2 regions of the Peribacillus sp. FSL M8-0224 genome follow, and region 1 is predicted to be linked to the other one. Evidence: a T-box and tRNA genes for the amino acid it is inferred to sense, from the RefSeq annotation. Region 1 holds a T-box; the other holds one or more tRNA genes.
What was found. The T-box of region 1 lies ahead of glyQ (glycine--tRNA ligase subunit alpha). A T-box ahead of a tRNA ligase gene usually reads a tRNA of that ligase, here a tRNA-Gly.
Positions count from the first base shown of each region.

Region 1 (6,649 bases):
GCACTGCATGGTTTTCTTCATTTATTGGGATTCGACCACATGAATGAAGAAGATGAAAAAGTGATGTTCACAAAACAAAAGGAGATCTTGGAAGAATATGGACTTTCAAGAGAAGGATAAAAAAAGGTATCCTTTATTAAAAAGTTTCTCTTTTGCCTGTCAGGGAATTTTGGAGGCTGTTCGGACTGAACGTAATATCAAGATTCATTTCGCGTTAACGGCAATCGTCGTATTCTTTGGTTGGCACTTCTCATTGAATGGGATGGAGTGGCTTTTCATTTTGGCGGCCATAGCCGGTACGATTACGTTGGAGCTCGTTAATTCCGCGATTGAAAGGGTAGTGGACCTGGTAACGGACCAAATCCATCCGCTTGCCAAGCAGGCAAAAGATATTGCAGCCGGAGCTGTATTCATATATGCTATATTTTCTATAATAGTTGGATTGATTATCTTTTTGCCTAAGGTTGGCCTGTAGGTTGCCGAAATGGTACTCAATTTGAAAGGAAGATGTGAATTGAATACAAAAGAATTGATTGAGGAAGCTAAAAAAGCAAGGGATAAAGCTTATGTGCCTTACTCCAAGTTTAAGGTGGGGGCAGCCCTTTTAACCGCTGATGGAAAGGTCTATCATGGTTGTAATATAGAAAATGCTGCATACAGCATGTGTAATTGCGCCGAAAGGACAGCTTTATTCAGCGCTTATGCCCATGACGATAAAAAATTCACCAAACTTGCAGTCGTGGCGGATACCGATGGTCCCGTCGCTCCATGCGGGGCATGCAGGCAGGTTATTTCAGAACTGTGCGAAAAGGATATGCCGGTCGTTTTGACCAACTTACATGGGGATATAAAAGAACTAACAGTACAGGAATTGCTTCCAGGAGCTTTTTCACCGGAGGATTTAAATGGATAAACTATTTGACGATACACAAGTAAAAGGTTACAAATCAGGTTTCATTTCAATAATTGGACGACCTAATGTAGGAAAAAGTACATTTCTGAATCGGGTCATCGGTCAAAAGATCGCCATTATGAGTGATAAACCGCAAACTACAAGAAATAAGGTCCAGGGTGTACTTACGCAAAACGATTCACAAATGATTTTCATCGATACACCCGGCATTCATAAACCAAAGCATAAGCTTGGCGACTTCATGATGAAAGTGGCAACGAATACATTGAAGGAAGTCGATTTGATACTCTTCATGATCAATGCGACTGAAGGATACGGACGCGGGGACGAGTTCATCATCGAAAAACTTCAATCCGTAAAAACGCCTGTTTTCCTGGTCGTAAACAAAATCGATGCGATGCATCCAGATGATTTACTTCCGATCATTGAAAAATACCAACAGCTTTACCCTTTTGCGGCAGTCGTTCCGATTTCTGCGCTTGAAGGAAATAATGTGGATACTCTGCTTGAACAAATCAAAGAGCATCTGCCTGAAGGTCCCCAGTTCTATCCAGCTGACCAAGTGACCGACCATCCGGAACGTTTTATCATTTCCGAATTGGTCCGCGAGAAGGTACTGCACCTGACACGGGAAGAAATTCCACATTCAGTGGCTGTTGTCATCGATTCAATTAAAAAAATGGACAATAGCGACACCATCAATGTCATGGCGACTATCGTTGTCGAACGGGATTCACAAAAAGGCATTGTCATCGGAAAGCAAGGGAAAATGCTTAAAGAAGTCGGCAGCCGTGCCAGGGTGGATATCGAAAACCTATTGGGTTCTAAAGTTTTCTTGGAACTGTGGGTGAAGGTACAGAAGGATTGGCGTAACAAAGCAAGCCAGCTTCGCGATTACGGCTTCAATGAAAGCGAGTATTAATTAACAAAATTTACGCATCATGAAAGTTAGGAAAACGGTCAAGCTAATCATATGGTCGGATATTCATATTGCTAGTTAAAAATGAAAGGTGGGCTTTATATGTTGGATTTTACCTGGGAATTATTCACTGAAACAGGTAATGTGGACACCTATTTGCTGTTTAAGGAGATAGAAGTCGAGAGACAGGAAAGACACTTGGGATTGAATGATGAGCTAGCAGAAATTGATTTTCCTGTTTCATAGGTTAGCCTTGGCGAGCATGGGTGGTGTCTTGGTATGCTCCAAAAATGTGAGGGCATTGTCATAAGGCGAACTGCATATGGAGAAAATAACAAAATCATTACTATATATACCCGTGAGCTAGGGAAAATTGGCGTCATGGCAAGAGGGGCCAGTAAACCTAACAGCAGGCTTTCAGCCGTCACACAGCTTTTTTGCTCCGGGTATTTTCTTGTAACCACATCAACCGGACTCGGCAGTCTTCAGCAAGGCGAAATGGTCGATTCACTCCGTTTCATAAGGGAGGATCTTTTTGCCACCGCTTATGCTTCATATATTGTTGAATTGCTTGATAAAAGCGTCGAGGATAAGAAACCGAATCCATATTTGTATGAATTGCTTTCGCAAACTTTGCATTACATAAACGAGGAATATGACGCGGAGGTTTTGACATTCATTTTTGAAATGAAGATGCTGCCCGTCAATGGGATTAACCCAGTGCTGAATCAGTGTGCAGTATGTGGTGAAACGGAAGGGGAATTCTCCTTCTCGCTTCGGGAAGCGGGCTTTATCTGTCACCGCTGTCTGGGGAAAGACCCTTATCATTTTAAAATTTCACCTGCAGCCGTCAAATTGCTTCGGATTTTTTATTATTTAGATTTATCAAGGCTCGGAAACATTTCCGTCAAGCCTGAAACGAAAAAAGAACTGCGGAAGATCATCGATGCATATTATGAGGAATATTCCGGTCTGCTTTTGAAATCAAAAAAGTTCCTGAAACAGATTGATACGATGAAAGATATGTTTTAGGTTCTGACCTATTGACATTCCATGCTAGTTTGTATAAAATTCTAATCATCAAAATAAGAAGATTGCGTTGATGGAAAAGAGTATCTGTCATTCTCCATAAAAAGCGAACCCGGGACGGTGAAAGCCGGGATATGGATTTACAGGGAAGGGCGTTTCCGGAGCATGTTGCTTTGAAAAGAGGCCGTTTTGTAAACGGCAATTAGGGTGGAACCGCGGGTATACTCTCGTCCCTATGCATTTCGCATAGGGACGGGAGTTTTTTGTTTGCCAAAATGTAATGGGTTTCCGACCTTTAATCTTAAAAAGCCGTTTAAATAACCTGGAGGTGTACGATGAATATTCAAAATATGATTTTAACGTTACAAAAGCATTGGTCTGAACAAGGCTGCATATTGATGAATGCTTATGATGTCGAGAAAGGGGCAGGAACGATGAGCCCATACACGTTCCTGAGAGCCATTGGACCGGAGCCTTGGAGCGTGGCTTACGTAGAGCCTTCCCGCCGTCCTGCTGACGGTCGTTATGGTGAGAACCCTAATCGACTGTATCAGCATCATCAGTTCCAAGTGATCATGAAGCCGTCGCCTGACAATATCCAAGAGTTGTATTTGGATTCATTACGTGCTTTAGGGATAAATCCGCTCGAGCATGATATTCGCTTTGTGGAGGACAATTGGGAAAATCCATCCCTAGGGTGTGCCGGACTCGGTTGGGAAGTGTGGCTTGATGGAATGGAAATCACGCAATTTACATATTTCCAACAAGTGGGCGGCCTTGAGTGTAAACCGGTCTCCGTGGAAATTACATACGGGATCGAACGTCTCGCCTCTTACATTCAAGATAAGGAAAACGTATTTGACCTAGAATGGACAGATGGATTCACTGTTCGCGATATATTTGGTCAGCCGGAATATGAACATTCGAAATATACGTTCGAAACCTCCGACCTTGACATGCTTTTTCAGCTTTTCACGATGTATGAAAAGGAAGCGCATCGACAAATGGAAGAAGGACTTGTACATCCTGCATATGATTATGTTTTGAAATGTTCCCATACATTTAACCTTTTGGATGCCAAAGGTGCCATCTCGGTGACGGAAAGAACGGGTTATATTGCCCGGTGCCGTAACTTAGCGCGTAAGGTTGCCAAAACCTTCTATGAAGAGCGGGAAAAATTAGGCTTCCCGATCCTGAAAGTGAAAGGGGAGAATACAAATGAGCAAGCGTGATTTGTTATTGGAGATTGGATTGGAAGAGCTGCCTGCCCGTTTTGTGACAGCATCAATGAAACAGTTGTCAGATAAAGTGCAGCAATGGCTAACGGAAAAAGCGATAGAATTCGGGACGGTTGAAGCTTTTTCCACACCAAGACGTTTGGCCGTATTGGTGAAGGACGTGGAAGAATCCCAAAAGGATATCGAAGAAGAGGCAAAAGGTCCGGCCAAAAAAATCGCGTTGGACAGCGAAGGCAACTGGTCTAAAGCAGCATTGGGATTCGTCAGGGGTCAAGGCATGACTTCAGAGGACATTTATTTTAAAGAACTCAAGGGTGTGGAATATGTCCATGTGAATAAATTCATAAAAGGACAGCAGACCGTTCAGCTTTTATCTGAGCTTGCTGAAATCATCAGCGGCATGACGTTCCCGAAAAATATGCGCTGGGCCAATCAGGAGCTCCGCTTCGTCCGTCCGATTAAATGGCTGATTGCCTTATTTGGCAATGAAATAGTGCCATTCAGCATTGCTGATGTGGAAACGGGCCGTGAAACAAAAGGACATCGTTTCTTAGGCAATAGCGCCATCATCGAGCAGCCGCAACGGTACGAAGATACGCTGAAAGAACAATTTGTAATGGCGGATCCAGATAAACGCCGGCAAGTTATATTGGATCAGATTAAAGAGCTTGAGCAGGAGAAAGGCTGGATCATCCCTGTCGATGAAGATCTGCTTGAAGAGGTAAATAATTTGGTAGAGTATCCAACGGTGTTATTTGGACATTTTGAAGAAGAATTCCTTGAGCTTCCTGCTGAGGTACTAATCACATCAATGAAGGAACACCAACGTTATTTCCCAGTTAAAGATCAGGAAGGGAACCTGCTTGCTTACTTTGTAACCGTGCGCAACGGCGATGACCGCCATTTGGATAAGGTTTCTAAAGGTAATGAAAAAGTATTGCGTGCCCGCTTATCGGATGCAGCATTTTTCTATAAAGAAGATCAGAAAAAAGAGATTTCGGATGCTTTGAAAAAGCTTGACAGCATCGTTTATCATGAAGAAATCGGTACATTGGCCGAGAAAACTGCCCGGGTAACTGAAGTGACCGGTGCTCTTGCGGATGCTTTGAATTTAAAGGCGGAAAAAGAAATGGCGCTTCGTACAGCGGCAATTGCCAAGTTCGATTTGGTAAGTAATATGGTTTATGAATTCCCTGAATTGCAAGGGTATATGGGTGAAAAATATGCTCTCTTAAAAGGGGAAGCCAAAGAAGTGGCCGCAGCTATCAATGAACATTATATGCCAAGGCATGCGGATGATGATGTACCGCCTTCAGTCATTGGCGCGGTTGTGAGTTTGGCTGAAAAAATTGATACTTTGTCTTCGTTTTTCGCTATTGGCGTCATTCCGACAGGTTCCCAGGATCCTTACGCATTAAGAAGGCAGGCGAGCGGTGTCGTCCAAATTCTAGCTGAGAAGAAATGGAATATTTCATTAGAGGAGCTTATTGTTTTAGGTCTTAAAGGACCGGAATCAAAAGGTATCTTAAAACGTGATCTTGAAGAAGTTAAAACGGACATGTTCACATTCTTTAAAGCTCGTGTCAAACACATGCTTCAAGAACAGCAAATCCGTTACGATTTGATTGACGCAGTTTTGTTCAATGAAATCGGTTATATCCACTCAATCGTGGAACGTGCACATGTATTGGATGCGAAGAAAGAAGAAGCAGGCTTTAAGGAAAGCCTGGAAGCTTTGAGCCGGGTCATGAACATTGCCGTAAAATGTGACAATCAGGTGACAGTCGACCCTGCTGCCTTTGAAAATGATCAAGAAAATGCGTTATATGTAAAATATCAAAAAGTGGCAATGCGTTATATGGAATCTAAAGATGAGACTGAGCGGTTTGAAGAGCTTGTTTCGCTTCAATCGGAAATAGAGTCATATTTCGAGAATACAATGGTCATGGCAGAGGATGAAGCAATCCGCAACAACCGTTTATCCCTAATGAAGGAAATCAGTGATTTGGTTGCAGGTTTTGCTGCCATGAATAAAATCATCCTTACATGATCGAAAGGGTGTATGGTATCGGAAACCCTTTGAATATGGGTTTCCGATTTCTTAAAAAGATAAATGGACAATAAATAGGACAAAAATGCCCTAATTAAATTATTTAGTATATAATTATTAAATGAATAACTTTTGTTACTTTACTCTGCGAAAGCAGTGGGGTGGTGATTATAATCCAATTGAATAAGCGTCAGGAACAAATTTTACAAATTGTAAAAGAAAACGGACCGATTACTGGAGAACATATTGCGGATAGATTGAACCTTACCAGGGCGACACTTCGCCCGGATTTAGCGATTTTAACGATGGCAGGTTTTCTTGATGCCCGGCCCAGAGTGGGGTATTTCTATACAGGCAGGTCAGGGACACAGCTTTTGACAGATAGCCTTAACCATCTTTATGTACGGGACTACCAATCGATACCTGTCGTCGTTGACGAGGGCATTTCCGTATACGATGCAATCGTCATGATGTTTTTAGAAGATGTCGGAACAATGTTC
Region 1 is NZ_JBBOOJ010000001.1:3,217,575-3,224,223, reverse strand. It holds gene ybeY (rRNA maturation RNase YbeY) at 1-120, shown strand, start outside; gene MKX49_RS15450 (diacylglycerol kinase family protein) at 98-475, shown strand; gene MKX49_RS15445 (cytidine deaminase) at 515-913, shown strand; gene era (GTPase Era) at 906-1,835, shown strand; gene MKX49_RS15435 (YqzL family protein) at 1,935-2,078, shown strand; gene recO (DNA repair protein RecO) at 2,112-2,864, shown strand; T-box leader at 2,923-3,099, shown strand; gene glyQ (glycine--tRNA ligase subunit alpha) at 3,197-4,093, shown strand; gene glyS (glycine--tRNA ligase subunit beta) at 4,080-6,149, shown strand; gene MKX49_RS15415 (helix-turn-helix transcriptional regulator) at 6,311-6,649, shown strand, end outside.

Region 2 (6,649 bases), 2.7 Mb from region 1:
CAGATGAAAAACTTGAGTATTTAACGAAAGAGCTAGGATTTGATGGAGCCGTAAATTATAAAAGTGATAGTTTTGCAACAGATTTAGCCAATGCTGTTCCTGATGGAGTCGATGTTTATTTCGATAATGTGGGCGGCGAGGTGTCCGATGCTGTTTTTACACTTTTGAATGCGAATGCCCGAATTCCATTATGCGGGGCGATTTCCTCATATAACGCGGAAGGAAAAGATCTAGGACCGCGTCTGCAATCGGCAATGATCAAAACCAGTGCACTAATGAAAGGTTTCACAGTTGGAAATTATGCCGCTAGATTCCAGGAGGGTGCTACGGAATTAGGTAAGTGGCTTCAAGAAGGAAAGCTGAAGTATGAAGAAACGATTATTGAAGGGTTCGAAAACACACCGGATGCATTTTTAGGTTTGTTTAAAGGAACGAACCTCGGAAAACAGCTTGTAAAAGTTGCGGAACCCGAATTCGCTCAACTATAAGTTTTATGGAAATAAAGCTGAGGAAGGCCCTTCGTTGTGATTTTTAAGCAGCTTATAACAAAAGCGGCCTTTTTTCGTATTCAATCGGGAAAAGGCCGTTTTCCTTTCAAGTTAAAATATGATCCTTCTTACCCTTAGTGGTATCTTTTGATCCATATGAAGGATATTGCTTTGTGCTTGGACATATATACCCTTTGAAGGATGCTCAAAAATCCGCCAGGAAATTTTGGACCTGCAAGGAGCGCTTCAGTTTTGCGGAGAAGCAACTGGCTAATCAATCCAGGAAGGGAGCTCATATTTGACTCCCTTCCTTTTAATGTCGCCCCTGTTAATAGGAGGAAATTGGCAGAATGTTAGAAAAGTCTGTAAAAATGCTGGTTTTCATTATAAAATGTACTTATAAACAGAAAGGTGATGAACCATGTCAAACGTTGCTAAATTTCGTGATTTTTTAACTAGTGAGAAAATCTATATGAATGAGTTGAATGAAGATGGCACCACCTTTTTTAGAGCCGAGCAAAAGTTAAAGGACGGGTGGAAGGTCCTTTTAGTATTTGCTTTCAATCAAGATGAAAATGTGGCGGACTTATTTTGCTTTAATGTCGCCGAGTTGAAGAATCCTGAAAAGAAACAGGATGTACATACACTATTGAATGAATATAATGCTAATTTCAGGTATTCCAAACTGTATGAAGAAAATGGGACCATTTCCATTCGTTATTCATACTCCATTGAGGGGGATATCGTACCTGATCTGGCGTTCAGGAAGTTAATCATGCTGCTTGAAACGGCACAGCAGGTTTATCCGCGGTTAATGGAAGTCATTTGGTCTTAAATCACCATATAGGATGAAAAAGTTCTCTTCAATCAGGGGACTTTTTAACATTTTTACTAGAGTGAATGAATATATTAATTTTACAATACGCTAATTATTATTTTTTTTTTTAAAGAACTATTGCATTTTTTTATATTAGACTATATAATTAATTTTGTTGATTGGTAATTCGACAAACTTCTACAAGAATATGCGGGTGTAGTTTAGTGGTAAAACCTCAGCCTTCCAAGCTGATGATGAGGGTTCGATTCCCTTCACCCGCTCCAATACATACTCATAACGTAGGGTTTCGTTACCTGGAGAACGAAGCTTTGCGTTTAAATATTATTACAAGAATTCTACTGTTTACAGTGGGATTTTTTTTGCATTTCATCGAAGCGGTAATACAGTATGTCATACCCGAAAAATGGACTTTAATTTTTGATTATCCTTCATCCGGGAGTGTGGGGATTTCGATGCACCACAAACTTAGTCAATTTGATTAACTACGTTAGTAGAATCAGTTTGACTAAGTTTGTGCTTTTTTTGTTAATGGGGAAGAGAAAGGCGTGCCAGGCTTATGTAGCATCGATGATTATCAATCGAAAGGCAGAAAGTAACCATTGTAAACCGGCTAGCCGAGACCCCGGAGATGTTTGCTTTGATGAGGCTTCGCAGACAGTCGGAGGGAAGGGAATGAATTTCTGGGTAAAACGGAAAGTGTTTTTGAGGGTTAGCAAATCTGATCGTTGATTTCCACTACAGGCACTCGCTTTCCGCGGGCGGTCCGGGAGCCTCCTTGGCTCTCGCCTTCGGTGTCTCCCTTGGCCACGCTTTTCCCGCAGGAGTCTCGTACCTTACGTTCCAATCAACTGGAACGTTCTTTTAAATAAAAACCGTGGGCTAGACTCATCCCGAACCAAGTTTAAGACAAGGTGATCCTAGAGTTTTTTTACAGTAACCCATAAAGGATGGAAGAAATTTGCGACACTTCAGCCGAGTAACCGGCTAGCAGAGACCCCGGAGATGTTTGCTTTGATGAGGCTTCGCAGATAGTCGGCGGAAAGGGAGGGGGGTCTCTGGAATCAACTGGAATGAGATTTTAAGAAAAAACCCTAGGCTGGCTCATCCCTAACCAAGTTTAAGACGAGGTGATCCTTGAGGTTTTTTACATTAATCCTTAAAAGATGGAAGAAATTTGCGACACTCCAGCCGAATAACTGGCTAGTCGAGACCCCAGAGGCGCTTGCGCCGAGGAGGCTTGGCAGACAGTCGGCGGAAAGGGAGAGGATTTCTGGAATCGACTGGAATGTAAATTAAGAATAGTCCGTAGGCTAGATTCATCCCAAATCAAGTTTAAGACTTTGTGATCCTTTATGCTCTTAAATTCCAGTGATCTTTATTGCCTTTTTGGTAGGGATCGATTCGGTTGAATAAAAGGATACTAGCGGACTGGTTTTATTAATTGGAAAAATCATAAAAAACCCCTTCCGATTGTGGAAAGGGTTTAATTTCGTTCAATTTTTAATTATCCTTCTACAATCGAGTAAGTCCCTTCACCACCATGGATTTCAAGGAACATGTCCATCAGGGATTTCGTCAGCTGATCTGCTTCCGTGATTGGAGTATTGGGTTGTAAATAAATGATTTGGATAGCTTTTTTCGTTTCTTCGGTGACTTTCGTGCGTTCTGAATCAACGTAAGGACTTCCGAATGCGCCAGCATGATCGGCTGAGGTAATCATATTTTCCATGGAATTCAAGCGGCCGTTCAAACCGTCATACCCATCTGAACCCTCGCCAATCTTAATCGAGATGTCTCCTGTTAATTTTTCAGCATCATAAATGCCGATCGGAACTTCATATAACAGTGAGAAGAAGTTATTCAAATCGATGGCGGAATGGATGGGTGTCAAGTAATTCTGTTTTTTTACGCGGCGGTAAAGGGCTTCCACGGAGGGACGATACCGTGACGGGTTCGTTCCTGTAGCCTTGAAAATTTCCCGCCACACTTTAATGCCGGAAAAGTCGGTCAATTCCTTTTCTTCAAGGTCGAAGAAAAGAGCTTCCTGAAATAGTTGAAGTCTTCCTTTCACCATTTGCGGGGAGGGACCTACTTCGATGTTTTCATATGTAATGACCCCGACTTTGAATTCAGGGATTTTACTGCTAAGATTAGCTGATACGGTAATTTCCAACCGTTTCACCTCCAAAAATGATTGCAATTAGTTTATCATAGATAGCAATGGTTTGAAATGGATTCAAGCTTCAATGGGAATACTGAATGAACGTAGGTGATTAATATGGATATGAACTCATTCAAGCAAGAAGTGATTTTATATAGTAAGGAAATCGGCATCGATAAAATTGGCTTTACTTCGGCTACGGCTTTCACCGAACTGAAAGGTCGGCTGATACGTCAACAGGAACTGGATTACCAGTCAGGGTTTGAAGAAGCCGATATAGAAAAAAGGGTGAGGCCTGAATTGATATTCGATAAACCGCAATCCATCATTTCGATTGCGCTTGCTTATCCTTCGAAATTGAAGGATGCTCCGCAAAGTACAAAAAGTGAACGCCGCGGGATCTTTTGCCGGGCGTCTTGGGGAACGGATTATCATACCGTTCTCCGTAATAAATTGCAGTTACTTGAGAATTTCATTAAAGATAAAGTGCCAGGGGCAATGATGAAGTCCATGGTTGATACGGGTGAGTTATCCGATAGGGCAGTGGCTGAGCGTGCAGGTATTGGCTGGAGTGCAAAAAACAGTATGATCATCACACCGGAATTCGGTTCTTATGTATACTTGGGAGACATGATAACCAACCTGCCATTTGAACCGGATCAACCGATGGAAGATCAATGCGGGACATGCAATAAATGTGTCGATGTTTGCCCGACTGGAGCGCTCGTTCAGGGCGGGCAGCTAAATTCCAAGCGTTGCATTGCGTTCTTGACACAGACAAAAGGTTTCCTTCCGGATGAGTTCAGGACGAAAATAGGCAATCGTTTGTATGGATGTGATACATGCCAGACCGTTTGTCCGAAAAACAAAGGAATGGATTTTCATTTTCATGAAGAGATGGAACCCGACCCCGAGCTGGCGAAACCGCTGTTAAAACCCCTGCTTACGATTTCAAATCGGGACTTCAAAGAGACATACGGCCATGTATCTGGCTCTTGGCGCGGTAAAAAACCAATCCAACGAAATGCCATTTTAGCATTGGCCCATTTCAAAGATGAAACGGCATTGCCTCTATTGATACAGGTCATGAAGAATGATCCGCGGCCCGTCATCAGGGGGACGGCTGCCTGGGCAGTTGGGAAAATTGGCCGGGAGCAGGCTGTTTCCGCATTGGAAGAAGCTCGAATGAAGGAAAAGGATGAAGAGGTATTGGCGGAAATTGAGAAAGGACTGCAGTTTACCTTGGAAACAAAATAATATTTAAAATGCAGCCGCCTCGTAAATATAACGGGGCGGCTTTTTTGCTTAAGATATTCCGGCAGCTTCAAGGAAAATCTATATAAAAAGTTTCATTATGGGTAAGGATTGAAACTCCCGCATTTATGAAGTTGTGTTTTTGTCCATGCCCTCGTACATACACATTAGCATAGATGGTAAGAAGGAGGGCATGAACTTGAGGGAACAATTGCAACGCCTTTTACAAGAAAGAGTGGAGTTTTATACTTCAGATGATCTGGAACGGGGTGAAAGGAAGTTACATTTGAAGAAGGAAATGATGAGGAACCGCGCTGCCGAAATTGTTCGGGTGAATGCGGCAGGCAAGGTACATTCGAAAAGAAAGGAAGACAGGGATACAGTCCTGACCTATCATGTCCATCTGCAATATTTATTGAAACAGGAAGATTCATTTTATATAGAAGAAGAAATGGAAGAAAGGGAGGCACGGTTTCGAAATGGGTATATAGTGGATGAAATTGAGTTGATTCCCAGCTTTGAAACTGAAGAGGCACCGCCAAAATGTGATCCAGGCGCAGATCGTCTCGCATATAAGTATGATCGAATGAAGGCCGTTCAATATGCCGAGCGTTGGTGGAATGAATTTAATCCGGCTTATTATAAATTCACCGATGATTGTACGAATTACATTTCACAATGTTTACATGCAGGGGGAATACCGATGTGGGGGGCGCCAAATAAAAATAAGGGCTGGTGGATAAGGGGGAAAAGCTGGAGTTATACATGGACGACAGCCCATTCTTTATATCATCTGCTTAAAGCCGGGAATGCCATCAGGACAAAGCAGGTGGAGTCGGCCAAGGAATTGAATTTGGGCGACATCCTCTGCATAGATTTCGAAGGGAACGGACGGTTTGACCATAACTTGATTGTAACGGCGAAGGATCAGGACGGGATGCCGCTTGTGAATGCACATACGATGAACAGCCGTCACCGATATTGGACGTATGAGGATTCAACCAGATATACACCGAACATCGTTTATAAATTCTTTGTGATTTTGGATGGAGGGTGATTGGTTTTTAGTCTTTTTTGTTTAATGCTATAATTAAGGTGAAGTTCAAACTAGAGGTGAAAATGAAGTGTCAATACATGTAGTTTTATATCAACCACAGATTCCAGCAAATACAGGAAATATCGCAAGAACATGTGCAGGGACGGATACGTCTTTACATCTCATTCGCCCGCTCGGTTTCTCGACGGATGACAAACAGCTCAAACGGGCCGGGCTCGATTACTGGGAGAATGTAAAGATCCATTATTATGATTCGTTAGAAGAGTTTTTTGAAAGAAACGCCGGCGGTGAATTTTATTACTTGACGAAATTCGGGGAGCAGCCTCATTCGAGCTTCGATTACAGTGATCAAGACAGAGAGATATTTTTCATTTTTGGCCGTGAAACGACGGGTCTGCCGAAAGATCTGATCCAAGAAAATATGGATCGGTGCCTGCGGATTCCAATGACGGATAAAGTACGTTCCCTTAATCTGTCGAACACGGCAGCCATCTTGGTTTATGAAGCACTTAGACAGCAGAATTACCGTGAATTGGATTTGAAAACAAAAGGTTGAGTTTCATCAATACTGTCATCGGGGGCATTTCAGCCCCGATGATGGATACTTTACATATTCTTTAGGGGTGGGAGCATTGAATAACATTATTGAGAAGATCTTAGATCACCGTTCCATTCGTTCTTTTGAGGACAAGTTATTGTCTGGGGAGCAAATCAATACGATTGTGGAATGTGCCCAAGCTGCATCGACTTCAAGTTATATTCAAGCGTATTCAATCATAGGGGTAACCGACCCGGAAAAGAAAGCCAAGCTTGCCGAACTTGCCGGACCACAGTCATATGTAGAGAAGAAT
Region 2 is NZ_JBBOOJ010000001.1:493,791-500,439, forward strand. It holds gene MKX49_RS02395 (NADP-dependent oxidoreductase) at 1-488, shown strand, start outside; gene MKX49_RS02400 (YbjN domain-containing protein) at 910-1,323, shown strand; tRNA gene MKX49_RS02405 (tRNA-Gly) at 1,516-1,589, shown strand; gene MKX49_RS02410 (B3/B4 domain-containing protein) at 2,831-3,499, opposite strand; gene queG (tRNA epoxyqueuosine(34) reductase QueG) at 3,605-4,744, shown strand; gene MKX49_RS02420 (amidase domain-containing protein) at 4,941-5,798, shown strand; gene trmL (tRNA (uridine(34)/cytosine(34)/5-carboxymethylaminomethyluridine(34)-2'-O)-methyltransferase TrmL) at 5,866-6,354, shown strand; gene nfsA (oxygen-insensitive NADPH nitroreductase) at 6,431-6,649, shown strand, end outside.
Region 2: it encodes a tRNA-Gly, which carries the amino acid that the T-box ahead of glyQ (glycine--tRNA ligase subunit alpha) is inferred to sense. The anticodon was not compared.